DNA from 2 places in the Thermomonospora cellulosilytica genome. Region 1 is predicted to be linked to the other one. Evidence: riboswitches for the same ligand, from Rfam matches in the RefSeq annotation. Region 1 holds a riboswitch; the other holds the start of a gene.

Region 1 (14,223 bases):
GTTCCTCACCAATCCGCAGCACTACGGCTGAGGCCGTCCGCGGCGGGGTGTGACACGGGCGTGAGCGAGCCGCGAACCGAACCGACGGCACGGCGGGCCGGTGGGACCGGCCCGCCGCCGGCGTGCCCGGGAGGAGGCCGGTGAGCGTCCAGCCCGCCCGGCGGACGATGACGATCGGGGACGCGCTGGCGCTGCTGCGGCCCGACTTCCCGGACGTCACCGTCTCCAAGATCCGCTTCCTGGAGGCCGAGGGGCTGATCGAGCCGCAGCGCACCCCCTCCGGGTACCGCAAGTTCACCCCGGCCGACGTGGACCGGCTGCGCTTCATCCTGTCCGCGCAGCGCGACCGCTATCTGCCGCTGCGGGTGATCAAGGAGTACCTGCAGGCCAGGGACCGGGGCGAGGAGGTCGACCCGCCGTGGGCGGCACCGGCCCGGCCGGCGCGGGCGCCGCGCCGCCTGGTCGCCGCCGACGGGGCCGCCGCCGCGCCGGGCGAGGACGTCCCGGACGTCCGGCTGACCCGCCGCCAGTTGCTGGACGGCGCGGCCGCCGACGAGGAGCTGCTGGCCGAGCTGGAGGACGCCGGGCTGGTCCGGCGGACCGGCCGGCACTACGGCGCCGAGGCGCTGGCCGTGACCCGCGCCGCCGCCGCGCTGGGCCGCCACGGCGTGCAGGTGCGGCACCTGCGCGCGGTCAAGGCCGCCGCCGACCGGGAGCTGGGACTGATCGAGCAGGCGGTGGCCCCGCTGCTGCGGCGGCGCGGCCCCGGCGGGCCCGAGGAGGCCGAGCGGACCGCCCGCGCCATCGCCGACCTGCTGGCGCGGGTGCACGCGGCGCTGGTCTGCGCCGGGCTGCGGGAGACCCTGGACCGGTGAACCGCCCGATCCGGCGACGGATCATCGCGCCCGGCGGGGGATCGCCGCCGACCGGAGGGTGTACGTTGGCATAAGGGTCCGTCACGAGCCGATCGAAACAGCCGAGAAGCAGCAGGGAGCCGCTGTGAAGCAGATGGAGGTCGTCGGCGTCCGGGTCGAGATGCCCTCCAACCAGCCGATCGTCCTGTTGAAGGAGACGGCCGGGGATCGGTACCTGCCCATCTGGATCGGCGCCGTGGAGGCCACCGCGATCGCCTTCGCCCAGCAGGGGGTGCTGCCGGCGCGGCCGCTGACCCACGACCTGTTCCGGGACGTCCTGGAGGCGCTCAGCGTCCAGCTGCGCACCGTCAACATCACCGCGCTGCGCGAGGGCATCTTCTTCGCCGACCTGGTGTTCTCCAACGGGGTCGAGGTCAGCGCCCGCCCCTCGGACTCGATCGCCCTGGCGCTGCGCACCGGGGCGACCATCTTCGCCAGCGAGGACGTGCTGGAGGAGGCGGGGGTGGCGATCCCCGACGAGCAGGAGGACGAGGTGGAGAAGTTCCGCGAGTTCCTCAACACCATCTCGCCGGAGGACTTCGGCCGGGCCGGCTGACGACGCGCCCACCGGCCCCCCGCGGACCGGTTCGCTCCTGGCCGTTGATTACGCTGGGGAACGGGGTAAGGGAAGCGATGAGGGCGCCTGCGCGCAGTTTGCCCACGTGAAGCCGGTTCATCCGGGCATGCGACGCGCCGACGCCGAACGTTGACCACACCCTGACCGGCACCTACCGTGCTGGTGGAACACCCGTGGTGTAATTCGTCAAACCCCCTTGACGAAGCGGCACGGGCTGATAGAAGCCGGAGGTCCGCGTGGCGGTGAGCAGCGGCGAGGGCAAGGCGCACTCTGAGCACCCTGACAGGCACGTCGCCTCACAGCGTGCCGGAGAGCAGGGACTGCTGTTCGACACCCAGGTGTCGCCCCCGCCTGAGAACGTCGGTTACCGCGGTCCCACGGCGTGCGCGGCGGCCGGGATCACCTACCGCCAGCTCGACTACTGGGCCCGCACCCAGCTGGTGGAGCCCAGTGTGCGGGCCGCGCACGGCTCGGGCAGCCAGCGGCTGTACAGCTTCCGGGACATCCTGGTGCTCAAGGTCGTCAAACGGCTGCTGGACACGGGCGTGTCCCTGCAGCAGATCCGCACCGCGGTGTCCCATCTGCGCGACCGCGGGGTCAAGGACCTGGCCCAGATCACCCTGATGAGCGACGGCGTGAGCGTCTACGAGTGCACCTCCGCCGACGAGGTGGTGGATCTGCTGGCCGGGGGGCAGGGCGTGTTCGGCATAGCCCTGGGCCGGGTCTGGCAGGAGGTCGAGGGCAGCCTGGCCGAGCTGCCCGCCGAGCGCGCGGTCCGCGATGACGCCCCCCATCCTCATGACGAGCTGGCACGTCGGCGGGTCCGGCGCACCAGCTGAGACACACATCAGACGATCAGTGCCCGCCCCTATACCCGGAAAACCCGGCACATAACCCACAAACGATCATATAGTCCCGGAGGTTCCCCCGAGCCGCCCCCGGCGCTCAGATGATCTCCTTGCGCTGCAGGTACGCGAACGCCCCCCAGCCCGGCAGCACCGGCAGCCAGAACGTCAGCAGCCGGAACAGCAGCACCGCGGAGGTGGCGGTCTCGGCGGGCAGCCCGGAGATGGTCAGCCCCACCGACAGGGCGCCCTCGACCGCTCCCAGCCCGCCGGGGGTGGGCGCCGCCGAACCCAGCGCGTTGGCGGTCAGGAACACCACCACCACCGACGTCCAGGCCAGCTCCCCGCCGAACGCCCGGATCGAGGCGTCCAGGCACAGCACGAAGGACGCGGTCAGCAGCAGCGTCCCGCCGAACCCCGTGATCAGCTTGCGCGGCGACTGCAGCACGTCGGCCAGCCGCGGCAGCACCCCGGAGAACATCGACCGCAGCCGATCGGCGGCCAGCCGGCGGATCGGGGGGACCATCGCCGCGGCGCCGGCCGCCACCGCCACCGCCAGCAGCACGATCACGATCATCCGGGACGGGGCCAGGTTCTCGGTGGCGGTGCCGGTGGAGCCGGTGACGAAGCCGAACAGCACCAGCAGCAGCACGTGCATCGCCAGCCCGATCAGCTGGGAGGCGCTGACGCTGGCCACCGCCGGCCCCGGCCGCACCCCGGCCCGCTGCAGGTAGCGGGTGTTGAGCGCGACGCCGGTGACCGCGGCCGGGGCGACCAGCTTGACGAACGAGGCGGCCAGCTGCACCAGCACGGTCCGCACCAGCGGCAGCCGTTCGGGCACGAACCCCATCAGCATCCAGGCCGCCGCCAGGTAGGAGGCCGCCGCGCCGGCGATCCCCACCAGCACCCACCACCAGTGGGCGTTGGCCACCAGGCCGCCCACGTCGACATCGCTGAGCTGCGGGAAGACGATGTAGGCGGCGATGGTCAGCGCCACGATGCTGACGATGGTGCTCGGCCGGAACCGCTCCAGCCGGACCGGGGCGGCCTCGGTCTCCGGCTCCAGCCGCAGGATCTGCTCGCGGATGCGGGTCAGCAGCTCCCGGTCGTGCCGCAGCGCGGCGCGGGTGCCCCGGTTGAGCGCCACCGGCTGCAGCAGCGGCACCGCGCCGGCCAGGGCGCGGGCGCCCAGCACGGCGGCGGCGGTGCCGACCGACCGTTCGGCGCCCACCCGCAGCGCCAGCGTGGTCAGCAGCTGCGCCAGGTCCAGCCGCAGCAGCAGGTCGTTGGCGGCGGTCTCCCCGGCGCGCAGATCGACGATCCAGGCGGCGCCGGAGTCGTCGCGCAGGACCGACCCCTGCTCCAGCCGCCGGTGCGCCAGCCGCGCCTCCTGCATCAGCCCGAACTGCCGCCACAGGTCGGTGAGGAACTCGTCGGTCAGCTCCGCGTCGTCGAGGGCGTCCAGGGTCCGGCCGGGGACGTGCTCGTAGGCCAGCAGCGCCGCCTCGGTGCCCACCTCGCAGGTGCCCAGCAGCTGCGGGGTGCGCGCGCCGGCGGCGTGCAGCGCGTACGCCATCAGCGACTCCTGCTCCAGCGACCGCCGCAGCGACCGGACCGCGCGGCGGGTGGAGCGGTCGCGCAGCCGCACCAGCCGCCACACCCGGTACAGCATCCCGGCGGTCTGCTGGTCGCGGTCCAGGACGGTGACCTCCAGCCGCCACTCGGCGTCCGGATGCGGCGGGTCGCCGAGCCGCCGGCCGTCCTCCACGGCGACGCCGTACCGGCGGACGTCGTCGCGGTCGGGCAGCCGCCGGGCGCGCACCGGCCGCAGCCCCAGCCGGCCCAGCGCGGCCAGCACCGCGGCGCCGGGCGGCCGCGGGTTGGGGGCGCCGACCGCGTACAGCGTGCCGTAGCCGATCGCGCGGCCCAGGAAGTAGGTGGCTGCCAGCGCCGACACCGAGGCGTACTGGGCGGTCAGCCCGGTCAGCGCGGCCAGCCCGATCATCGTCCAGATCGCCGCCTGCCAGCGCGGCCGGCCGGCCGTCCCCACCGCGGTGACGAACGCGATCACCGGGGTGATGTCGGTGTGCAGCGGCGCGGTCCGCGAGCCGCCCCAGATCAGCGAGTCCAGCACCCCGCCGGGCGCGGCCGGGATCTCCCAGCCGTCCAGCAGCACGGTGAGCGCGAACGCGATCACCGCGGCCAGCAGGCCCACCGCCACCCGCAGCCCCTCGCGGCGCAGCAGCCGTTCGACGGCGAACGCCACCGGCACCGCCAGCACCCCGAAGCTGGACACCAGGGTGGCCAGGCCGAGCAGCACGTGCGGGGCCCGCTCGGTGCCCTCCCGGATGTCGGTCTGCAGCCCTTGGGTGGTGCCCTGGGCGATGTTGACCAGCAGCAGCACCCCGGCCACCCCGGCCACCGAGGCGGCGAACCGGATCGCGTCGCCGGGCCGGCGGATCCGGCGCGGCAGCGACGGCTCGTCCACCGTCGCCGCGGCGGCCGGGGTCGGCTCGGCCGGTTCCGGCCGCTGCGCCCGGGGCTCCCGCCCGCCGGGCTCGCCGGGAGCGGTGCCGGCCTGCCGCCGGTCCACCGCGTTGTCGTGAGTCGGTGTCACGTGACACCGCCGTCCGGACACTTCATCGTGATCAGCGTCCCAGAACCGGGCGCGACGCGTCGAGGGCCCCTCGTCGGCTCCACTGCACCAACCCCCAGCCCCGTCCCGCGGCCGGAGCGGCCTGGGGTCCCCGTCGTGTTGTCGGGGGCCATCGTAGCGGTCGGCAAAGCGTGTGCATCCCCACGTCGACCTGCGTTTTCCGTCTCGAGGCGGGACCGTTGTGATCGCTTGGCCCAGGGGTTGAGTACAGTGGCGGAGGTAGCCGTCAAACCCCGCGCGGGAGAGACCTCGCGCCGCAGGGCGCGGGGCGCCGAAGGGGCAACCCTCCCCGGAACCTCTCAGGCAAAAGGACCGTGCGGGGAAGGCATCTCTGGAAAGCAGGCGTGTTCCCGGTGCGAACGGGGAACGGCGTCTCACCGAAGGTGCAAGCCCGCCGCCCGGCGGGTGAAGCTCTCAGGTGCAGATGACAGAGGGGGAGACGGCCGGCGGGCCCGCCCGCGGGCCGGACCACTGCGACAGCCCGCGCCGCAGCCCAGGAGGCTCCCCAGCCATGACGACAGCCCACACCACGTTCGCCGACCGGCACATCGGACCCTCGCCGGACGACCACGCCCGGATGCTGGAGCGGATCGGCTACAGCGACATCGACGCGCTGGTCGCCGACGCCGTTCCCGCCGCGATCCGCACCGGCCGGCCGCTGGCGCTGCCCGCCGCGCTGGACGAGAGCGCCGCGCTGGCCCGGCTGCGCGAGATCGCCTCCCGCAACACGGTGCTCACCTCGATGATCGGCCTGGGCTACCACGGCACGATCACCCCCGGCGTGATCCTGCGCAACGTGCTGGAGAACCCGGGCTGGTACACCGCCTACACCCCCTACCAGCCGGAGATCTCCCAGGGCCGGCTGGAGGCGCTGCTGAACTTCCAGACCGTGGTGGCGGACCTGACCGGGCTGCCGGTGGCCAACGCCTCGATGCTGGACGAGGGCACCGCCGCCGCCGAGGCGATGGCGCTGGCGCACCGGGTGTCCAAGGCCAAGGAGCCGGGCGCGTTCCTCATCGACGCCGACGTCCTGCCGCAGACCATCGAGGTGGTGCGGACCCGCGCGGCGGCGCTCGGCATCGCCGTCGAGGTCGCCGACCTGTCGGAGGGCCTGCCCGAGCGCGACGGCTGCTTCGGGGTCCTGCTGCAGTACCCGGGGGCCGGCGGCGCGGTCCGCGACCTGGCCCCGGTGATCGCCCAGGCCAAGGAGCGCGGCGCCCAGGTGGTGGTGGCCGCCGACCTGCTGGCGCTGACGCTGCTGCGCCCGCCGGGCGAGCTGGGCGCCGACATCGCGGTGGGCTCCTCGCAGCGGTTCGGCGTCCCGTACGGCTTCGGCGGCCCGCACGCCGGCTACATGGCGGTCCGCGAGGGCATCCAGCGGCAGCTGCCCGGCCGGCTGGTCGGGGTGTCGGTGGACGCCGACGGCCGCCAGGCGTACCGGCTGGCGCTGCAGACCCGCGAGCAGCACATCCGCCGGGAGAAGGCCACCAGCAACATCTGCACCGCGCAGGTGCTGCTGGCGGTGATGGCCGGGATGTACGCCGTCTACCACGGCCCGGAGGGGCTGCGGGCGATCGCCGAGCGGGTGCACGGGCACGCCCGCACGCTGGCCGAGGGGCTGCGGTCCGGCGGCGTGCAGATCGTTCACGACGTGTTCTTCGACACCGTCCTGGCCCGGGTGCCGGGCCGCGCCGCCGAGGTCGTCGGGGCGGCCCTGGAGCGCGGGATCAACCTGCGTCCGGTCGACGCCGACCACGTGGGGATCGCCTGCGACGAGACCACCACCGCCGAGCACGTCACGCGGGTGCTGGAGGCGTTCGGGATCGAGGGGCCCGGCGGGCCCGCGCCGGCCGGGGACCTGCTGGAGGGGCTGCGGCGCGACAGCGTCTACCTGACCCACCCGGTGTTCCACGCCCACCGGTCCGAGACCGCGATGCTGCGTTACCTGCGCCGGCTGCAGGACAAGGACCTGGCGCTGGACCGCACGATGATCCCGCTGGGCTCGTGCACGATGAAGCTCAACGCCACCACCGAGATGGAGCCGATCACCTGGCCGGAGTTCGCGAACATCCACCCGTTCGCGCCGATCGACCAGGCCCGCGGCTACCTGGAGCTGATCGGCGAGCTGGAGGGCTGGCTGGCCGAGATCACCGGCTACGCCAAGGTCTCGGTGCAGCCCAACGCCGGTTCGCAGGGCGAGCTGGCCGGGCTGCTGGCGATCCGCGGCTACCACGCCTCCCGCGGCGAGGAGCACCGCAACGTCTGCCTCATCCCGTCCTCGGCGCACGGCACCAACGCCGCCAGCGCCGCGATGGCCGGGATGCGGGTCGTGGTGGTCAAGTGCGACTCCGGCGGCAACATCGACCTGGACGACCTGCACGCCAAGATCGCCCAGCACGGCGCGAACCTCGCCGCGATCATGGTCACCTACCCGTCCACCCACGGGGTGTTCGAGGAGACCATCGTCGAGGTGTGCAAGGCCGTGCACGACGCCGGCGGGCAGGTGTACGTGGACGGCGCCAACCTCAACGCCCTGGTCGGCCTGGCCCGGCTCGGCGAGATCGGCTCCGACGTCTCGCACCTGAACCTGCACAAGACGTTCTGCATCCCGCACGGCGGCGGCGGCCCGGGCGTCGGCCCGGTCGGCGTGGCCGAGCACCTGGTGCCGTTCCTGCCCAGCCACCCGCTGCGCCCGGAGGCCGGGCCGGCCGACACCGGCGTCGGCCCGATCTCGGCGGCCCCGTGGGGCTCGGCGGGGATCCTGCCGATCTCCTGGGCCTACATCGCGATGATGGGCCCCGACGGGCTCCGCGAGGCCACCGAGGGCGCCATCCTGGCCGCCAACTACGTGGCCCGGCGGCTGGCCCCGCACTACCCGATCCTGTACACCGGGCGGAACGGGCTGGTCGCGCACGAGTGCATCGCCGACCTGCGCAAGATCACCAAGGAGACCGGGATCACCGCCGAGGACGTGGCCAAGCGGCTGATCGACTACGGCTTCCACGCCCCGACCCTGTCGTTCCCGGTGGCCGGCACCCTGATGATCGAGCCGACCGAGAGCGAGGACCTGGCCGAGCTGGACCGGTTCTGCGACGCGATGATCCAGATCCGCCGGGAGATCGCCCGGGTCGCCGACGGCACCTACGACCGCGCCGACAACCCGCTCAAGAACGCCCCGCACACCGCCGAGCACCTGGCCGCCGACTCCTGGAAGCACCCCTACGGCCGGGAGGAGGCCGCCTACCCGCTGCCGTCGCTGCGCGAGGCCAAGTACTGGCCGCCGGTCCGCCGCATCGACCAGGCGTACGGCGACCGCAACCTGGTGTGCGCCTGCCCGCCCCCGGAGGCCTTCGAGGACTGAGATCGTTTTCCGGTGGAACGCCGGGCACGCCCCGGCGTTTCACCGGGTCTTCCGGCCCCTGCTGGGTAGGGTTTCAGGGACTTGTCGGCCCACCCCCCGGAAGGCACCATGAGCACGACCCCGGACGAGGCGACCGCAGATCCGTCGCTGCTGTGCGAGGAGGCCCGCCGGCTCGCCGAGGGCGGTGAGCCGGAGGCGGCCGCCCGGTTGTTCGAGCAGGTCCTGAGGATGGGGGAGGGGCCGCACCGGGCGCGGGCCGCGCTCGGGCTGGCGGTCGTGCTCGACGACGTCGGGGACGTGGCGGGGGCCCGGGACGCCGACTGGATCGCCATCGGCACCGAGGACCCCGAGTACGGGCCGCGCGCCGCCTACCACCTGGCGCTGCTGCACGAGCGCGCGGGGGAGCGCGACGAGGCCGCCCGGGCCTGGCGGACGGTGGTGGACTTCGGCAACCCCGGCTACCTGCCGCCCGCGCTGCTGGCGCTGGCGCAGCTCGCCGACGAGGACGGCGACTTCGAGACCGCCCGCGGCTGGTGGGAGCGGGTGATCGAGACCGGCAACCCGCAGTACGCCCCGGTCGCCGCGCACGACCTGGCGCAGCGGCTGCTGGAACGCGGCGAGCCGGCCCGGGCGCAGCGGGTGCTGACCGCGGCGCTGCGGATGATCGACCGGGAGACCTCCCCGTACGCCTACGCCCGGCTGGCCACCGCGATCGGCATCGCCTACCTGGACCAGGCGATCGGGGCGTTCCGGACGGTGCTGGAGGACGAGGAGGCCGCCACCGACCCGGAGGTGGGGCCGCTGGCGACCGAGCTGCTGGCGCGGACGCTGCCGTTGCGCGGCCGCGCCGAGGAGGCCGGCGAGGTGTGGGCGCAGGGGCTGACCCGGTCCGCCGTCGCCGGGCAGGTCCGGGCCAGGCTGCGCCGCGGGTTCGGGGAGCGCGACGAGGACGCCGAGATCCCCTGGTGGGAGCCGGTGGTGGAGTCGGCGGTGGCCGACGGGAGCCTGCCCGCCCTGACCGGCGAGGTGTTCGGCGCGCTCGACCACATCTACGCGCTGGCCGCGCTGCGCCACGTCCAGGGACCGGCCGGTGATCCCGCCGAGACGCACCAGGTGCTCGGCGAGGCGATCCGGGTCCCCGACGACTACTGGTGGGGCGGGCTGCTGCACGAGAGCTTCGACGACCGGGCCCGCCGCGCCCTGGGCCCCGACACGCCCGAGCGCTGACCCGGCGGGCCGGGTGCCGGGGACGGACCGGCCGCCGTTAGCGTGGCCCCATGCGGATCATGACGGCGCACGGGCCCGCCGAGGTCACCCTGGACGAACCGGGCGACCCGGCGTTCTGGCTGGTGCTGACGCACGGCTCGAACGGGGGAGTGCAGGCCCCCGACCTGCTGGCGGTGCGCGCGGCGGCGCTCGGGCTCGGCGGCGCGGTGGCGCGGGTCGTGCAGCCGTTCCGGCTGGCGGGGCGGCGCGCCCCCGGCTCACCGGTCAAGCAGGACGAGGCGTGGCTCGAGGTGATCGGCGCGCTGCGCGACCGGATCGGCGGCCTGCCGCTCGTCCAGGGCGGCCGCAGCAACGGCGCGCGGGTGGCCTGCCGCACCGCCCGCGCCGCGGGCGCCGCCGGGGTGGTGGCGCTGGCGTTCCCGCTGTGTCCGCCGCGCCGGCCCGGGGTCTCCCGCGCCGGCGAACTGCGCACCGCCGGGACGGAGGTGCTGGTGGTCAACGGGGACCGGGATCCGTTCGGGATCCCCGACCCGGCCGACGCCACGCAGGTGACGGTGCTGCCGGGCGAACGGCACGACCTCGACAGGAACCCGGCCGCGGTTGGCGCCGCGGTGGAGCCGTGGCTGCGCCGCTGGGCCCGGATCGGCGCCCCGGCGTGAACGGGCGGACACGCGCGTGAGCCGATCCCGGGCCGGGTGGCCCGGGATCGGGCAGGCGGCTGTGCCCCCGAAGTGATCACTGCGTTGAACAGGCCCCCGTCGTGGAGACCGCTCAGACCGCGGGCGTGGCCGACCTTGCGATCGGGCGCTGCGGGGCGATGACCTCCCCGTCGGGCAGCAGCTCACCGGTGTCCTCGAAGACCACCACGCCGTTGCACAGCAGGCTCCACCCCTGTTCGGGATGGCGGGCCAGCGTGCGGGCGGCGTCGCGGTCGGGGGCGTCGTGGGGCGGACAGGGCGGCTGGTGCGGGCACATCGGCGTGCCTCCGGGTTCGACTACTCGCGGATGTTCGGAACTGTCTCCTTGGACGTTCACCAGTTTGCTGTGGTTCAGGTCACCGCGACATAGCCCGTTGGGACGATGTTGATCTGACACCTTCCTACCGCCGGACTAGCCACGACCGGCTCCCCGGCACCGCCCGGACGGGTGCCCGGCCCGGCTCAGCGGGGGTTCTGGGCGGCCAGCCCGGTGAGGACCAGCTCCAGCCCGGCGGTGAAGCGGGCCTGCCAGTCCACCGCCTCCTCGCCGGCGGCCTCGCCCCGCACCTCCAGGGCGGCGTGCCCGATGACGTAGCCGAGCAGGGCGTGCGCGCCGTCGGCGGCGGCGCGTTCGGGCAGCCCGGCCAGCCGCAGGATCTCCCGCAGGGACGCGGTGGTGGAGGCCAACGCCGCGGGGTTGCGCCGGGTCACCACCAGCGGCAGCACCCCGGCGTGCTCCAGCAGCCGGGCGCGGTAGTCGCCGGCCCAGCCGCGCAGTGCCGCCCGCCAGTCGGCGGCCCGGCCGGTCCGGCCGATCTGCGCGGGGTGCACCGCGACATGGGCGACCAGCCCGTCCAGCAGCTCCTCCTTGCCGCGCGGCAGATGGTGGTAGATCGCCATCGCCTCGACCTCGAGGGCGTCGCCGAGCCGCCGCATGGTGAGCCGGCCGAGTCCCTGGCCGTCCACGATGCGCAGCGCCGCCTCGATGATGCGTTCGCGGGTGAGCGGCGGGCGGTTCTGGGCCGCCACGCTGGGCTGTCTGACCATGGCTGCACCTTACTGCGTAAAGGCACGGGCCGGTAGAGATCCCGTCCGACGCGGTGCCCCCGCCCCCGGGAAAGCGGCCATGCGCGTACCCTGTCCTCCGGAAACGACCGCAGCGAGAGGAAGGACCCCCGCCATGCCGCTGGGCCGCCGGATGACCAAGGATGTCATGGAGCGGTACGCCGCCGATCAGGAGCTGGCCGGCACCTACCGCGACCGGCTGGCGGACGCGGTGCGGGCCGAGGACGCGTTCCGGCGGGCGCAGGCCGAGGGCGCGGCCCGGCCCACCGAGGAACTGCGGGCGCTGGCGGTCGAGCTGGACCGGGCGCTGACCGAGGCGCTGCGCGCCGCCGAGGCCGCCGAGCGGGTGGCGATGGGCCCCAAGACTTACGCCCCGCAGGACGCCAAGGACCCGGCCAAGGCCCGCCGCGCCGCCGAGATCGCCCGGCGCAAGGCCAAGGCCCGCACCAGTGTGCGGCCGTGGACCGACGAGGTGGACCGGCTGCGCACCGCCCGCGAGGCGCACCGGCTGACCTTCCGGGTCGGGCGCGGCGTGGCGGCCTGACGGCGGGCGGCGCGGACCGGCCCGGGGAACGGGTGCCACGGCGGGTGGCACCCGGGCCGGAACTTTGAGACCCTACGCACTCGAGGATGCGCCGGGATCGCCGCGAGCCAGACGATGCGGTGGCGCATCGGTGAACAGTCGGGGGACGGGGAGATCCATTGGAGGGCACGCCGCCAGATAGGCATCGCCTGCTGGAGTCCTACCAGGACGGGGTCCAGGCGATCCGGGGGCTGGCCGCGCAGGTCGAGGACTGGTCGGTGCCGACCCCCTGTACCGAGTGGACGGCGCTGGACCTGGCCGGGCACCTGCGCTGCGTGGCCGAGAACCAGCTGGAGTACCTGCAGGACGCGCCCGACAGCCGGCTGGCCAAGCTGTTCGCGCAGAACGCGCCGTCGGCGGTGCTGATCCGCCAGCAGGCCCGGCAGAACGCCGCCGAGCTGGCGGTGCTGCCGGCCGAGTCCGGCCCGGAACGGATCATGTCGTTCACCGTGTCGGCCGGGGCGTACGCCGACCTGATGCCGGACGCCTGGGACCGCACCCACCTGATCTACCGGGGCACCAAGTACACCGTGGGCGACCACGCGGGCGCGGCCTGCGTGGAGTGGCACCTGCACGCGTGGGACCTGGCCAGGGCCATCGGCCTGGACTACCGGCCGCGCGACCCGGAGGTCCTGGTGCCCGCCTGGCACTGGGGGGTGCCGCACCTGCCGCTCACCGGGGGCGACCCGTGGGAGTCGGTGCTGCGCTCGTCGGGACGCTCACCGCGCTGGCCCGACGTCGATGAGACCCGGCGGACGAGGCGTTTCGTTCGGGCCAGGTGACGATCCGGCGTCGGTTTCACACCGGGGGGTTGCGTCTGTGCGGAGGATGTATCACTGCGGGTACACCGACGGGCGTCCCGTGTAACCCGCCGTTCCTAGCGTCCAGGTGTCCACTCGACATCTGGAGGCAGCGCAATGACGGTTCTGACCGGGCCCGAGGAGGCCCGCACGGCCGCCGCGGTCCCGAAAGGCGGCCGCTGGATCGACCACTGGGAACCGGACGACGAGCAGTTCTGGGCACGGATCGGTCGCCGGGTCGCCGCCCGCAACCTGGCCTGGTCGATCCTGACCGAGCACCTCGGGTTCTGCGTCTGGCTGCTGTGGAGCATCGCCGTCCTCAACCTGAGCTCGGTGGGGATGCAGCTGTCGGTCGGGCAGACCCTGTGGCTGACCACGCTGCCCAACCTGGTCGGCGCGGCGATGCGCATCCCGTACACCTTCGCGCCGGCCCGGTTCGGCGGCCGCAACTGGACGATCGTCAGCGCGCTGCTGCTGCTGATCCCGTGCGGGCTGTTCGTGTACGCGATCGAGAACCCCGACATCCCGTTCTGGGTGCTGCTGGTCATCGCGGCGACCACCGGTCTGGGCGGCGGCAACTTCGCCTCCTCGATGGCCAACATCACGCACTTCTACCCGACCGGCAAGCAGGGCCTGCCGCTGGGCCTGAACGCCGCCGGCGGGAACCTGGGCACCAGCGTCACCCAGCTGGCGATGCCGCCGCTGATCGTGGCGTTCGGGCTGGTCGCGGTCGGCTGGGTGTGGATGCCGCTGGTCCTGCTGGCCGCCACGGGCGCGTACTTGTTCATGAACAACCTGCGCAAGGCGACCTCGGCCTACACCGTCCGCGAGATGGGCGCCATCGCCCGCAAGCCGCAGACGGTCATCATGTCGGTGCTGTACATCGGCACGTTCGGGTCGTTCATCGGCTACTCGTTCTCCTTCGGGGTGCTGATCAAGTCGCAGTTCCCCGACATCAAGGGCGCCGACTACATCTGGCTGGGCGCGTTCGCCGGGTCGCTGGCCCGCCCGCTGGGCGGCTGGCTGGCCGACCGGTTCGGCGGCGCCAGGGTCACCGCGGTGGACTTCCTGCTGATGGCGCTGGGCATCGGGGCGGTGGCGATGGCGGTGCGGGCCGGCAGCTGGCCGGTGTTCCTGGCGGCGTTCCTGTTCGTGTTCATCACCACCGGCATCGGCAACGGCTCGACCTACAAGATGATCCCGGCGATCTTCAGGGCCAAGGCGATGGAGGGGGTCGACCCGGCGGACGGGCCGGCCGTGGAGCGGGCGCTGACCAGGGCGCGGCGCAACGCGGCGGCGGCGATCGGGATCACCTCGGCGGTGGGCGCGTTCGGCGGCGTGCTGGTCCAGCAGGCGTTCCGGATCTCGCTGGAGCAGACCGGCGGGATCGGCCCGGCGCTGGTGGGGCTGACCGTCTTCTACGCCCTGTGCATGACCCTCACCTGGGCGGTCTACCTGCGGAAGGTGCGCATCGGGGAGACCCGGATGAGCCTGGCG
Region 2 (14,223 bases), 2.1 Mb from region 1:
GACCCGCAGCCGGTACTCCCGCTTGTTGACGCCCCCGGCGTCCAGCTTCAGCCGGTGGGTGCCCGCGGCGGTGGGGACGCCCGCGACCTCGGCGGGAGGGCGCTCGCGCCCGGCCGCGCCGCCGGGACGGTCCGGCGCGTCGCCGGGGGAGCATCCGGCCAGCAGCAGGAGCAATGCCGGTGCCAATGACGCGACCCGTCGCATGCGGGGCAATCTAACCGCGGGACGAACCGGACAAACGGTCCCCGCCCGCCGCCGGGTCCGGTGAAAGACCGCCAAAGGCCGGAGTCGTGCCTGGATATCGTGGGAGTGGGCGCCGCGGACCAGGGGCGGCGCACATCCTGAAATCGTCAGAAGGCCGTGCCGTGACTTCCTACATCCTGACCCTGTCGTGCCCGGACCGGCCCGGCATCGTCGCCGCCGTCTCGGGGCTGCTGGCCGAGCGCGACTGCAACATCCTGGAGAGCCAGCAGTACGGCGACGCCGACACCGGACGGTTCTTCATGCGGGTGCAGTTCAGCGCCCCGGAGGGGGTCGCGGCGGACGAACTGCGGGCCGCCCTGCACCTGCAGGCCGGGCGCTTCGCGCTGGACTGGCGGCTGCACGAGCCCGGCAGCCGCACCCGCGTGCTGATCATGGTGTCCAAGGCCGGGCACTGCCTGAACGACCTGCTGTACCGGACCCGTTCGGGGCTGCTGGACATCGACATCGTGGCGGTCGCCTCCAACCATCCGGACCTGCGCCCGCTCACCCAGTCGTACGGGGTCGACTACCACCACCTGCCGATCGGGCCGGGCGGCAAGGCCGCGCAGGAGGCGGAGATCCTGGCGCTGGTGGAGCACTACCAGGTGGACCTGGTGGTGCTGGCCCGCTACATGCAGGTGCTGTCGGACGAGTTCTGCGCCAAGCTGCCGGGCCGGATCATCAACATCCACCACTCGTTCCTGCCGAGCTTCAAGGGCGCCCGGCCCTACCACCAGGCGCACGCCCGGGGGGTCAAGCTGATCGGCGCCACCGCGCACTACGTGACGCCCGCCCTCGACGAGGGGCCGATCATCGAGCAGGAGGTCGCGCGGGTCGACCACACCCACAGCCCGGCGGACCTCATGGCGGTGGGGCGGGACATGGAGTGCCTGGCGCTGGCCCGCGCCGTCCGCTGGCACAGCGAGCACCGGATCCTGCTGGACGGCGACAAGACGGTCGTCTTCCGCTGAGACCGGCCCTCCCCGGCCCGTCGAATTGCGCCGCGAATTTCCCGGGAAATGTCCGGTCCGTCCGGGAACACGCCGCTTGGAGACGATTTCCGGACGGTCCGGAACGATCTGAAGATTCGGTGCATGATTTCCGGCTGCCGGGTTATATACGGGGCGCAAGGCCACGCCGTACGCAATGGGGGGAATTGTCGTGGCTGACACCAGCAGCAAGATGCAGCAGGCCAGGTCGCAGGACGAGGACGCGGCGCGGGCGCTCGACGAGCTCCGGCCCGACCAGCGGGCCGACCGCGCCGAGCGGGCCGCCGAGCGGGCCATGGAGCAGACCGAGGGCAGGGTGCGCGGCAAGGCGCAGCGGGCCCGGGACAAGGCGCGCAAGGCCAAGTGACCTAGCGTCCGGGCGGCGGGGCCGGTGGCGCGACAGGGCGCCACCGGCCCCGTCTCTTACCGGCAAGGACGATCTACCCAAACATCGCTTTTCGGAGTTGTTTAGCGACCGGGGCATTGAGCATCAACCGCACGTCACGCATTCGTCATCGGGGGGTGCAATCGTGACGCAGGAGAGCGGGAAGACGGCGACCAGGGAACGGGCCGGGACGGCGCCGGGCACGGCGACGGCCGGCACGCAGAGCCCCGTCAGGGCCGGCCAGGGCAAGGGCGAGCTGGTCACCTCCAGCGGGCGCACCACCATCGTCGGCGGCGTCGTCTCCAAGGTGGCCGGGATGGCGGCCCGGGAGATCGGCGGCGTGTACGCCATGGGTTCCGGGGTGGGCCGCACGCTCGGCTCGGTCAGGGAACGGCTGCCCGGCATGACCAGGAACGTCGCCCAGGGGGTGGCCGTCGAGGTCGGCGAACGCCAGGCGGCCGTCGACATCGACCTGGTGGTCGACTACGGGGTGTCCATCCCCGACCTGGCCAACGCCGTACGGGAGAACGTCATCCGGTCCGTCGAGCACATGTGCGGGCTGGAGGTCGTCGAGGTCAACGTCACCGTCGACGACATCCACCTGCCCGACGAGGACGGGGAGCAGCAGCAGGGCGGCGGGCAGCAGCGCGCCGAGCACGAGGAGCCCAGGGTCCGATGACCGCCCCGGCGCCGCCCGCGCCGTCCACGGCGGAGCTCGCCGGGCGGATCGCCGAGCGGGCCCGCGCCGTGGCCGGTGTCGTCCGCCTGACCGCCGGCCCCAGGGCGGAGGTGGTCACCTACCGTCCAGGTCCGCCGCTGCCGGGGGTGGCGGTGCGCGCCGACGAGGTGCGGGTGTCGGTGGTCGTGCTGCCGGACCGGCCCGTGACCGAGACGGCCGAGGCGGTCCGGGCGGCGGTCGCGCCGCTGGCGGGGGAGCGGGCGGTGCACGTCATCGTCGCCGACCTGGCCGATCCCGCCGAGACGACCGCCGGAGACGCGGCCAGGTGAACGACGCCCGCGAGCGGCGCGCGGCCTTCCGCGCCTGGGTGCGGGCCAACCATCCGGACGCGGGCGGCGACCCGGCCGCCTTCGCCGCCGGGCTGGAACGGCGCCGCCGCGCCCGGGCGGCCGAGGACGCGCCGGTGGTCGTGGTCCGGCGGCGGCCCGGGCTCGGGCCGCTGCACCGCTGGCTGGAACGCCGCAGGAGGCGGCGGGACCGCACGGTCGAATGAAGGGAAGCACGATGGAGCACACGATCTGGCCGATCGTCGGGTTGGTCTACGGGACCGTCCTCGGCATCGCCGCGGCCGCCGGCGGGTTCGCCGCGTTCGTCGCCGTGCTGGTGTTCGGGGTCCTCGGCTATCTGGGCGGGCGCGCGATCGCGGGCGACCTGGACCTCGGCGAGGTCTTCGGCACCGCCCGGACGCGCCGGGGGCCGACCTCATGAGCGCCGGCCGGCTGCGCTCGGAGCGCGGCGTCACCACCATCGCCGACCGGGTGGTGAGCAAGATCGTCTCACGGGCCGCCGCCGAGGCGGAGCGGGCCGGCGGCCTGGAACGCAGCGTGCTGGGCGTCCGGCTGGGCGAGGACCGCCGGGTCCGCGCCCGCGCCTCGGCCAGCGGCGGCAAGGTCGTCGCCCGGGTCGAGCTGTCGGTGGAGTACCCCGCGTCGATCCTGTCGGTGACCAGCCAGGCCCGCGAGCGCGTCCGGGAGCGGGTGGAGTCGCTGACCGGGCTGACGGTGGACCACGTCGACATCGACGTCACCGACCTGACGTCCCGGCGGCCGGGGAAGGCGGTGCGGGTCCGATGACCACGCACGCCGGACAGCTGCGGCCCGCCCGGCCCCGGCCCGCCCGCGGGGCCGTCGACCGCACCGCCCGGCGGGCCGCCCACCGGGTGTTCCGCCCGCGCCGGATGTGGCCCGCGCTGCTGGTGTCGGCGCTGCTGACCGTGGTGGGCGTGGTGGTCGCGACCGAGGTGATCGCCGCGCTGGCGGGGGCGTCCGCCGGGCTGATCGACCACGACCGGATCACGTCCTGGCTGTCGCGCACCTCCTGGAACGACGCGGTGACCATCGCCGCCGCCTCCGTGGCGGCCCTGCTCGGCCTGGCCTGCCTGGCCGCCGGGCTCAACCCCGGCCACACCTCCCTGGTCGAATTGCACAGCGACGACCCCGACCTGGTCGTCGGGGTGATGCCGCGCGGGCTGCGCCATGCCGTGGCCGCCGCGGCCGGCGACGTGGAGGCGGTCACCGCCGTCCGCAAGGTCAGGCTGCGGCGCCACCGGGTGCGCGTGGTGGTGGAGACCGCCCTGCGCGACCCGGCGGGTCTGGACGAACGGGTGGCCGAGGCGGTCGCCGGGCGGCTGGAACGGCTCGGCACCCGCCCCGCGCGGAAGGTGTCCGTACGGGTGCGTACCACGGAGGCGGTGTGAATCGCAGTGCGGCCGGGCTGAACCGGATCGGGCTCACCATCGTCGGGCTCCTGCTGCTGGCGGGGGGCGGCGCGGCGCTTGCCCGCGCGCTGGGCGTCTGGGGGCAGGGCGCGGCCCGCGAGCCCCTGCTGACCGACGGCCTGCGGACCCTGCCCGACACCTACGGGTGGTTCTGGTACGCGGTCGCCGTGGGCGCGGTGCTGGTCACCCTGCTGGCCCTGGCGTGGCTGCTCGCCCAGAGCCGCTCGGAGAAGCTCGGCGGGCTGTCGCTGGACGACCGCTCCGGAGGCTCCACCAAGGTCTCGGCGGCGGCGCTGACCTCCGCCGTCGAGGAGGACGTCGCCGCCCACCCCGGCGTGGAGAAGGCCCGCGCCAGGCTGCTGGGCAGCAGGAGGCATCCGCGGCTGGTCATGACCGTCGCCTACGGGGTCCGCGCCGACCCCGCGGAACTGCGCGGCGAGGTCGTGCCCGCGGCGGTCGCACGGCTGCGGAACGCGCTGGACCGGGAGACGCTGCCCACGGTGGTGCGGCTGCGCCTGGTCGACGCCCCCGAACACCGGACGCCCGTCTGAGCGCGCTTCCTCCGGGGCGGGCCCCTCGGGAACGGTCCTCGCTCCGCTGCGGCCGTCCTGATGAAGGGCGACCCCCGGACCCCCGGGGAGTCCCCGCCGATAGCCTTGCGTCCCGACGGGATCCCCGGGACTGGAGGCGTTGCGGATGCGGCTGGCCGGGCGGGCACAGGTGGCCATCACGGACCGTTCGGGCGGGGTGAGCGCCCCGCCGTTCGATGAGCGCAATCTCGGCGGCGCGGTCGGCGACGACCCGGAGGCGGTCCGCCGCAACCGCGAGCTGACCGCCCGCGAACTGGGGCTGGACCCGTCCCGGGTGGTCTACATGCGGCAGGTGCACAGCGCCGAGGTCCGGTACGTGACCGGGCCGTTCGGCGACGACCCGCCGGGCGTCGACGCGATCTTCACCGACCGGCCCGGCCTGGGGCTGGCCGTGCTGGTGGCCGACTGCGCGCCGGTGCTGGTGGCCGACCCCGACGCCGGGCTGGTGGGCGCCGCCCACTCCGGCCGGGTGGGCACCGCCGCGGGCGTGGTCCCGGCGCTGGTGGCGGCGATGGCCGAACGCGGCGCGGACCCCGCCCGGATGACCGCGCTGATCGGCCCGTGCGCCTGCGGCCTCTGCTACGAGGTGTCCGCCGGGATCCGCGACGAGGTGGCCGCGCTGATCCCCGAGACCCGCGCCACCACCCGGCGGGGCACCCCGGCGCTGGACGTGCGGGCCGGGGTGGAGGCCCAGCTCAAGCGGGCGGGCGTCGCCGACATCCGGCACGACGCCCGCTGCACCCTGGAGTCGCCGGAGCTGTACTCCTACCGGCGCTCGAACCGTACCGGCCGGTTCGCTGGGTACATCTGGCTGACCTGAGGGGTTGCGTCAAGAAACCCGGGCATGGCAGCCTCGCCCGCATGAGAGACGACATGGCCCGGGCGGTGGCGGCCTACGAGCAGACCGTGCGGTCGACGATCGCGCTCGCCCAGGACTTCTCCGACGCCGACTACGACCTGCCGACCGACCTGCCGGGCTGGACCGTCAAGGACGTCCTGTCCCACCTGATCGGCATCGAGCGGATGCTGCTCGGCGACCCCGTCCCGCAGCACACCCTGCCCGAGGACCTGCCCCACATTCGCAACGACTTCGCCCGCATGCTCGAGGTCGACGTGGACGTGCGCCGCCCGGTGCCCGGCCCCGAGGTCCTCGCCGAGCTCACCGAGACCCTCGAGCGCCGCCTCGTCCAGCTCCCCGGCATCGACCCCGACCAGGAGACCATCGCCCCCACCGGCAGGACGGTCCCCTACGTCGAGTTCATGACCTTCCGCGCGTTCGACTGCTACGTCCACGAACAGGACGTGCGCCGCGCCGTGGGCCGCCCCGGCAACCTCGACGCCCCCGCCGCCGAGTACACCCGCTACCGCCTCGGCTTCGGCCTGCCGTTCGTCGTGGGCAAGAAGGCCGGCGCCGAGCCCGGCCAGACCGTCAGGTTCGAGGTCACCGGCCCCGCCGCGTTCACCCGCCACATCGCCGTCGGCGACGACCGCCGGGCCCGCGACACCGACCCCGTCGACGCCCCCACCGCCACCCTGACCATGGACTGGGAGACCTTCATGCTCCTGTCCACCGGCCGCCGCACCCCCGACACCGTTCCCGTCCCCGCCACCGTCGCCGGCGACCAGGACCTGGCCACGAGGGTCCTCGCCAACATGAACACCACCCCCTGAGCCGGGGGCTCAGCACTCGATGACGTTGACGGCCAGGCCGCCGCGGCTGGTCTCCTTGTACTTGTCGAGCATGTCGCGGCCGGTGTCGCGCATGGTCTTGATGGCCTTGTCGAGGGAGACGAAGTGGCGGCCGTCGCCGCGCAGGGCCATGCGGGCGGCGGTGATGGCCTTGACGGCGCCCACGGCGTTGCGCTCGATGCAGGGGACCTGGACCAGGCCGCCCACGGGGTCGCAGGTCAGGCCCAGGTTGTGCTCGATGCCGATCTCGGCGGCGTTCTCCACCTGCTCGGGGGTGCCGCCGAGGACCTCGGCCAGGCCGGCGGCGGCCATCGAGCAGGCCGAGCCCACCTCGCCCTGGCAGCCGACCTCGGCGCCGGAGATGGAGGCGTTCTGCTTGAACAGCACGCCGATGGCGCCGGCGGCGAGCAGGAAGCGCACCACGCCGCCCTCGTCGGCGCCGGGGACGAAACGGTCGTAGTAGTGCAGGACGGCGGGGACGATGCCCGCCGCGCCGTTGGTGGGGGCGGTGACGATACGGCCGCCTGCGGCGTTCTCCTCGTTGACCGCCAGGGCGAACAGGGTGACCCAGTCCATGGCGTGCATCGGGTCGGCCGAGCCCTCGGTGCGCAGGCGGCGGTGCAGCTGCGGGGCGCGGCGACGGACCTTCAGGCCGCCGGGCAGCAGTCCCTCGGTGGTGCAGCCGCGCCGCACGCAGGCGCGCATCACCTGCCACAGCTCCAGCAGGCCGGTCCTGATCTCCGCCTCGGTACGGCCGAACGCCTGCTCGTTGGCCAGCATCAGGGCCGAGACCGACAGGCCGGTCTCGGCGCAGCGGGCCAGCAGCTCGGCGGCCGACTCGAACGGGTGGGGCAGAACGGTGTCGTCGGGCTTGATCCGGTCGGCCCCGGTGGCGTTCTCGTCCACCACGAACCCGCCGCCCACCGAGTAGTAGACCCGGGAGCGCAGCTCGGAACCGTCCGCGTCGTAGGCGGTGAAGCGCATCCCGTTCGGATGGCCCGGCAGGGACTCCTTGCGTTCGAAGATCAGGTGCTCGCCGACCACGAACGGGATCTCCACCTGGCCGAACAGGCGCAGCGTGCCCCGGTCGCGGATGGCGGCCAGACGCCCGGGAACGGCGTCGACGTCGACGAGTTCCGGTTTGTCGCCCTCCAGGCCCAGCATGACTGCCTTGTCGCTGCCGTGGCCCTTGCCGGTCAGGCCGAGCGAGCCGTACAGCACGGCCCGCACCGACGCGGTCTTCTCCAGCAGGCCGTCACGGCGCAGGCCGCGGGCGAAGCGGTGCGCGGCGGCCATCGGACCGCCGGTGTGCGAACTGGACGGGCCGATGCCCACCTTGAACAGGTCGAAGACGCTGATGGCCATGGCTACCTCGTTGTAGGCCAAGGCCCGGCGAGCCCCGCCGCGACCCCGCGGCACCGGGTCACGGGGTCACGGCGGCGGATCACAGGCCGGGGTAGAGGGGGTGCTTGTCGGCCAGGGCGCGCACCCGGGCCGACAGCGCGGCGATGTCGGGGTCGGGCTGCAGGGCCAGCGCGATCACGTCGGAGACCTCGGTGAAGTCCTCGGCCGTGAAGCCCCGGGTGGCCAGCGCGGGCGTGCCGATCCGCAGGCCGGAGGTCACCATCGGCGGGCGCGGGTCGTTGGGCACCGCGTTGCGGTTGACCGTGATCCCCACCGAGTGCAGCAGGTCCTCGGCGTCCCGCCCGGTGAGCTGGGAGTTGACCAGGTCGACCAGCACCAGGTGCACGTCGGTGCCGCCGGTCAGCACCTGCACCCCGGCCTTGGCGCAGTCCTCGGCCAGCAGCCGCTCGGCCAGGATCTTCGCGCCCTCCACGGTGCGGGCCTGCCGCTCGCGGAACTCCTCGGACGCGGCGATCTTCAGCGCCACCGCCTTGGCCGCGATCACGTGCTCCAGCGGGCCGCCCTGCATGCCCGGGAACACCGCCGAGTTGATCTTCTTGGCGTACTCGGCGCGGCACAGGATCAGCCCGCCGCGCGGGCCGCCCAGCGTCTTGTGGGTGGTGGTGGTGACGATGTCGGCGTACGGCACCGGCGAGGGGTGCAGCCCGGCCGCCACCAGCCCGGCGAAGTGCGCCATGTCCACCATCAGCAGCGCGCCCACCGAGTCGGCGATCCGCCGGAACTCGGCGAAGTCCAGCTGCCGGGGGTACGCCGACCAGCCCGCCACGATCATCTTCGGCCGGTGCTCGGCCGCCAGCGCCGCCACCTCGTCCATGTCGACGCGGCCGTCCTCGGCGCGCACGTGGTACGGCACCACGTTCAGCGTCTTGCCCGAGTAGTTGATCCGCATCCCGTGGGTGAGGTGACCGCCGTGCGCCAGGTCCAGGCCCAGGATGGTGTCGCCGTGCTCCAGCAGCGCGAAGTACACCGCCGTGTTGGCCTGCGCGCCCGAGTGCGGCTGCACGTTGGCGTGCTCGGCCCCGAACAGCTCCTTGGCCCGGTCGATCGCCAGCTGCTCGGCCACGTCCACGAACTCGCAGCCGCCGTAGTAGCGCCGCCCCGGATAACCCTCGGCGTACTTGTTGGTCAGCACCGAGCCCTGCGCCTGCAGCACCGCCACCGGGGCGAAGTTCTCCGAGGCGATCATCTCCAGGGTGTTCTGCTGGCGGCGCAGCTCCGCGGCCACGGCCTCGGCGATCTCCGGATCGACCGCGGCCAGCGGGTCGTGCAGTCCGAAGCTCATCAGGACTCCTCGATCAGCTTGCCGTAGGACTCGGCGTCCAGCAGGTCGCCGGGCTCCTCGCTGACCCGCACCTTGAGGATCCAGCCCTCCCCGTACGGGTCGTCGTTGATCACCTTGGGCTCGTCGATGACCGCCTGGTTGATCGCGGTGATCTCGCCGGACACCGGCGCGTACAGGTCGCTGACCGACTTGGTCGACTCCACCTCCCCGCACGGCTCGCCGGCCTCGACGGTGTCGCCCTCCCCGGAGTGCAACTCCAGGTAGACGATCTCACCGAGCGCGTCCGCGGCGTGCGCGGTGATGCCGATGGTGACCACGCCGTCCTCGTTGTCGAGACCGGCCACCCACTCGTGCTCTTCGCTGTAACGGAGCTGCTCAGGAACGCTCACGATCGCTTTCTCTCTTCCGGATCCGCACGTTTCACGAACGCTTGTAGAACGGCAGGTCGACCACGTCCACCGGTTCCCGCCTGCCGCGGACGTCGACGGCCAGCTCGCCGCCGGCGGCCCCGCTGTCGACGTAGGCCATGGCGATCGGCCTGCCCAGGGTCGGCGACGGGGCGCCGCTGGTCACCACCCCGCAGGTCGTGCCGTCCGCGGTGACCACCGGGTACCCCTTGCGGGGGGCCCGCCGGCCACGCGCCACCAACCCCACGAGCGTACGGCCCGGAGGGGTCTCGGCGTAGGCCGCCAGCACCTGCCGGCCCACGAAGTCGCCCGGCTTGCCCAGCTTGACCACCCGGCCCAGCCCCGCCTCGTACGGGGTGGTCTCGGCGGTCAGCTCGTTGCCGTACAGCGGCATCCCCGCCTCCAGCCGCAGCGTGTCCCGCGCCGACAGGCCGGCCGGCACCACGCCGTCCACCATGGCCAGCTCGTTCCACAGCGTGACGGCGTCGGCCGCGGCCACGAACAGCTCGAAGCCGTCCTCGCCCGTGTACCCCGTACGCGCGATCAAAGCGTCCACCCCGGCGACCCGCCCGCGCAGCCACGCGTAGTACTTCAGCCCGTCCAGCGGGGCGTCGGTGAACTGGGCCAGGATCGCCTGCGACTGCGGGCCCTGCAGCGCGATCAGCGCGTACTCGTCGCTGCGGTCGTCCACCCGGGCGTCGAACCGCCCGGCGATCCGCTCGGTGAGGGCGTCGCGGACGGTGGCCACGTTGGCGGCGTTGGCGACGACGAGGTACTCCTCCTCGTCCAGCCGGTAGACGATCAGGTCGTCCAGCACCCCGCCGTCCGGGGCGCAGATCATGGTGTAGCGGGCGCGGCCGGCCCTGACCGCCGACAGCTCGCCCACCAGCGCGTAGTCCAGCCCCTCGGCGGCCTGCGGGCCGGTGACGAGGATCTCGCCCATGTGGGACAGGTCGAACAGTCCCGCCCCGGTGCGGACCGCCCGGTGCTCGGCGGTCTCGCTGGTGTACCGCAGGGGCATCTGGAAACCGGCGAAGTCGACGAGGGTCGCGCCGAGTTCACGGTGCACGTCGTACAGCGGAGTCCGCTTGGCGGTGGTGTCATCGGCAGGCACGGGTCGGCTCCTTGTCACGGTGCGCTGGTCTCATGTTCCCATCCGGACCAGGCTGGACGGTGCCTCCCCCTCTGTCATCGGAGCCTGAGAGATTCGCCTCCCGCCGGGCGGGACGCTTTCACCGTCGGCGGGGGACCGGCGGGTCCCCGCTTTCCAGAGGTCGCCTGTCCCGTGCGGTCCTTGTGCCTGAGAGGTTCCGGGGAGGAGTTGCTCCTTCGGCGTCCCCCGCCGGCTGCGAGGGCGCTCTCCCGCGCGGGGTCATCGGCGCGGCCTCAGGCTAGCAGCGCCCCGGGGGCCGGGGCGAGACCGGCGTTCAGTCCAGGGCCAGGCGGACCGCGTCGGCGGGGCCGGCCGCGTGCCGGACGCCCGGCGGCTCCCGGCCGTCGGCGTCCAGCACCCGCCAGCCGCCGAGCTGCACCACCGGCACGTTCCCGCGCCGCATCGCATGCGCCAGCTCCGACAGCGTCCCCCACGAGCCGCCCACCACGATCACCGCGTCGGCCGCGGTCACCAGCAGCACGTTCCGGCCCTGGCCGAGGCCGGTGGGGATGGCGACCGTCAGGTCGGGGCAGGCGCCCGCGCGGTCGCCGCCGGACAGGATGCCCACCACCGTGCCGCCCGCCGCCCGCGCTCCGGCGGCCACCGCCGCCATCACGCCGCCGTAGCCGCCGCACAGCACGATCGCGCCGCGCTCGGCGAGCAGCCGCCCGACCTCCCGGGCGTCCCGTTCCTCCTGGGGCGTGCAGTCCGCGGGGCCGCACACCGCGATCTGCGGGGCCACCCGGCCCACGGTAGTTGCCGCGTCCGCCGAACTGGGTAGGGCGGTTCGCGAGGTCGTGGGCGACGGGTGACGGGCCTGTAACGTTTGCCCCCGGACGACCTCGACCGAAGGGCGGCCATGCTGAGCGAGATCGACGACCACCGGGTGCCGGGCCCGCCGGAGGCGCCGGCCGATCCGCTGGCGGCGGTGCTGCGCCCGGTCCGGGCCGGCAACGCGTTCGAGGAGACCGTGGAACGGCTCCTGCAGATCATCAAGCTCGGCGTGGTGGCGCACGGCGAGCGGCTCCCGCCGGAACGGGAGCTGGCCCCCCGGCTCGGCATCAGCCGGGTCACGCTGCGCGAGGCGATCCGCGCGCTCCAGCAGGAGGGGTACGTGGAGTCGCGGCGCGGCCGGTCCGGCGGCACCTTCGTGACCTACCGGACGCCCCGGCCCCGCTCGGGCGACCTGGCCCGGGTCGCCGAGGGGCAGGTGGGGCGGCTCACCGACGCCCTGACCTACCGGATGGCGGTGGAGACCGGAGCGGCGCAACTGCTGGCCACCATGGAGCTGACCGAGGCCCAGGCCGCCCGGCTGCGGCGCGCCCAGCAGGAGGCCAACGCCGCCGGGGAGGCCGACTACCGGCGGCTGGACGCCCGGTTCCACCTCACCGTCGCCGAGCTGACCGGGTCGACGCTGCTGGCCACGGCGTGCGCCGACGCCCGGATGCGGGTGACCGACCTGCTGAACGCCATCCCGGTGCTGCAGCGCAACATCGAGCACTCGGCCGTGCAGCACGAGGCCATCGTGAACGCCGTCCTGGCGGGCGACCCGGAGGCCGCGCGCCGGGCCGTGGTCGAGCATCTGGAGGGGACCGCCGCGCTGCTGCGCGGATTCCTGGCGTGATGGTCCCGGCATGAGCCGGGACGGCCCGTCCGGAAACCTTGGGGACGGGTTCGTTCGTACCGGATGACATACGCTTGACCCGATCGCGGGGGCGCAGATCATCGGAGGGCTCATGGAATCGCTGATCGTGCTGGGCGGCGCACTGCTGTTCTTCCTGCTGCTCATGCTGTCGATCGCGTTGCACGAGCTGGGGCACTTCAGCTTCGCCAAGCTCTTCGGGGTCCGCGTCCCGCAGTTCATGGTGGGCTTCGGGCCCACCCTGTGGTCCACCCGCCGGGGCGAGACCGAGTACGGGATCAAGTGGCTGCCGTTCGGCGGCTACATCCGGATGATCGGCATGCTGCCGCCCGCCAAGGGCGATCCGGCCGGCCGGGTGCGTTCCATGCGGACCGGCCCGTTCCAGGGGCTGATCGACTCGGCCCGGGGCGCGGCGCTGGAGGAGGTCGGCCCCGGCGACGAGGACCGGGTCTTCTACTCCAAGAAGTGGTGGCAGAAGCTGCTGATCATGGTCGGCGGCCCGGCCATGAACATCCTGCTGGCGGTGGTGTTCTTCGCCGTCCTGATCATGGGCTTCGGGGTGGAGCGCCCGCAGCCGGTGATCAGCACGGTGTCCGAGTGCGTCATCCCCGCCGCCGAGGCGGGCCGCGACGAGTGCCGCCCCGGCGAGAAGCCCACCCCCGCCGCCGCGGTGGGGCTGCGCCCGGGAGACCGCTTCGTCTCCTACAACGGCGTCCGCATCGAGGACTACGCGCAGCTGCAGCGCCTGATCCGCGACTCCGGCGGCAAGACCGTGCAGGTCGTCGTGGCCGACCGCCAGGGCGCCCGGCGCACGCTCGACGTTCCCGTCACCACCAACCAGCTGCGCTCCCTCGACGACCCCGACAAGGTCGAGACCGTCGGCTTCCTGGGCATCAGCCCGCTGGTGGAGCGCGAGCGGCTCGGCCCCGGCGCGGTCGTCGACCACATGACCGAGATGACCCAGCGCACCGTGGTCGCCCTGGTGCAGCTCCCGCAGCGGATGGTCGACGTGTGGCACGCCGCGTTCGGCGGCGCGGAACGCGACCCCGAGGGCCCCATCGGCGTGGTCGGCGCCAGCCGCCGCATCGGCGGCGAGATCATCGCCTCCGAGCACCCCACCACCGACAAGATCGTCTGGTTCGTCTCGGTGCTGGCCGCCGTCAACTTCGGCGTCGGCATGTTCAACCTGATCCCGCTGCTGCCGCTGGACGGCGGCCACATCGCCGGCGCCCTGTGGGAGGCCGTCAAGCGCGGCGTCGCCCGCCTCCTGCGCCGCCCCGACCCCGGCTACGTCGACGTGGCCAAGGCCCTCCCGCTCACCTACGTGATGGCCTCCGTCTTCCTGTTCATGGGCGCCCTGCTCATCTACGCCGACCTGGTCAACCCCATCCACTTCTCCGGCTGACCCGTTCCTCTGGGGACGACTCCCGGCCCCCGGAGCGGGGATCAGGCGATCCTCGCTCCGCTGCGGTCACCTGACCCGCACCGCCCGAACGGCGAAAGCCGAACACGGGCGGCCATCCGCCCGCCGGGTGCTCAGACGTCCAGCAGGGTCGCCGGGGTCAGGATGATCGGGAAGGGGTCGGAGACCTTGAGCTCCTCGTCGTCGACCGCCACATGGGCGGTCTCGTAGGCGCCGCGGTCGTTCAACGCCAGGACCTCGATGCGGGCGACGGGCCGGAAGTCCACGATCCAGTACCAGGGGATGCCGGCCTCGGCGTACTCGCGGCGCTTGACCACCCGGTCGGTCTGCTCGCTGCCGCTGCGGCGGGAGACGACCTCGGCGACCAGTATCAGGTCGGCGCCGCTGTAGGTGCTCCTGTCCTCCATGAGGGTCGCCAGCCGGGCGGCGGAGTCGATGACGAAGACGTCGGGCTTGCGCACGCCCGCCGGGATGCTGAACTCCTCGTCCCCGCCCCTGCCGACGTGCACGGGCGCGGAGGCCGCCTCGGCGGCCCGGGC

The links. Region 1 has a riboswitch for glycine ahead of gcvP (aminomethyl-transferring glycine dehydrogenase). Riboswitches for the same ligand answer to the same signal wherever they lie in the genome.
Region 2: it holds a riboswitch for glycine, as region 1 does, so the genes downstream of both, gcvT (glycine cleavage system aminomethyltransferase GcvT) here and gcvP (aminomethyl-transferring glycine dehydrogenase) in region 1, are expected to answer to the same signal.

The regions. Positions count from the first base shown of each region.
Region 1 covers NZ_JACJII010000001.1:4,815,747-4,829,969, forward strand. The annotation lists gene HNR21_RS22515 (FHA domain-containing protein) at 1-31, shown strand, start outside; gene ftsR (transcriptional regulator FtsR) at 141-875, shown strand; gene HNR21_RS22525 (bifunctional nuclease family protein) at 1,000-1,470, shown strand; gene HNR21_RS22530 (MerR family transcriptional regulator) at 1,728-2,330, shown strand; gene HNR21_RS22535 (lysylphosphatidylglycerol synthase transmembrane domain-containing protein) at 2,437-4,953, opposite strand; glycine riboswitch at 5,221-5,317, shown strand; glycine riboswitch at 5,319-5,430, shown strand; gene gcvP (aminomethyl-transferring glycine dehydrogenase) at 5,504-8,353, shown strand; gene HNR21_RS22545 (tetratricopeptide repeat protein) at 8,462-9,580, shown strand; gene HNR21_RS22550 (alpha/beta hydrolase family protein) at 9,631-10,239, shown strand; gene HNR21_RS22555 (DUF5999 family protein) at 10,352-10,555, opposite strand; gene HNR21_RS22560 (TetR/AcrR family transcriptional regulator) at 10,741-11,325, opposite strand; gene HNR21_RS22565 (plectin) at 11,459-11,887, shown strand; gene HNR21_RS22570 (maleylpyruvate isomerase N-terminal domain-containing protein) at 12,046-12,708, shown strand; gene HNR21_RS22575 (MFS transporter) at 12,844-14,223, shown strand, end outside.
Region 2 covers NZ_JACJII010000001.1:6,899,092-6,913,314, reverse strand. The annotation lists gene HNR21_RS32520 (CE1 family esterase) at 1-204, opposite strand, end outside; gene purU (formyltetrahydrofolate deformylase) at 366-1,214, shown strand; gene HNR21_RS32510 (hypothetical protein) at 1,405-1,599, shown strand; gene HNR21_RS32505 (Asp23/Gls24 family envelope stress response protein) at 1,763-2,296, shown strand; gene HNR21_RS32500 (hypothetical protein) at 2,293-2,625, shown strand; gene HNR21_RS32495 (hypothetical protein) at 2,622-2,849, shown strand; gene HNR21_RS32490 (hypothetical protein) at 2,873-3,064, shown strand; gene HNR21_RS32485 (Asp23/Gls24 family envelope stress response protein) at 3,061-3,429, shown strand; gene HNR21_RS32480 (DUF6286 domain-containing protein) at 3,426-4,052, shown strand; gene amaP (alkaline shock response membrane anchor protein AmaP) at 4,049-4,624, shown strand; gene pgeF (peptidoglycan editing factor PgeF) at 4,770-5,483, shown strand; gene HNR21_RS32465 (maleylpyruvate isomerase family mycothiol-dependent enzyme) at 5,525-6,334, shown strand; gene HNR21_RS32460 (L-serine ammonia-lyase) at 6,344-7,717, opposite strand; gene glyA (serine hydroxymethyltransferase) at 7,797-9,059, opposite strand; gene gcvH (glycine cleavage system protein GcvH) at 9,059-9,448, opposite strand; gene gcvT (glycine cleavage system aminomethyltransferase GcvT) at 9,480-10,580, opposite strand; glycine riboswitch at 10,649-10,740, opposite strand; glycine riboswitch at 10,745-10,841, opposite strand; gene HNR21_RS32440 (TIGR00725 family protein) at 10,894-11,361, opposite strand; gene HNR21_RS32435 (FadR/GntR family transcriptional regulator) at 11,479-12,243, shown strand; gene HNR21_RS32430 (M50 family metallopeptidase) at 12,356-13,666, shown strand; gene HNR21_RS32425 (Uma2 family endonuclease) at 13,798-14,223, opposite strand, start outside.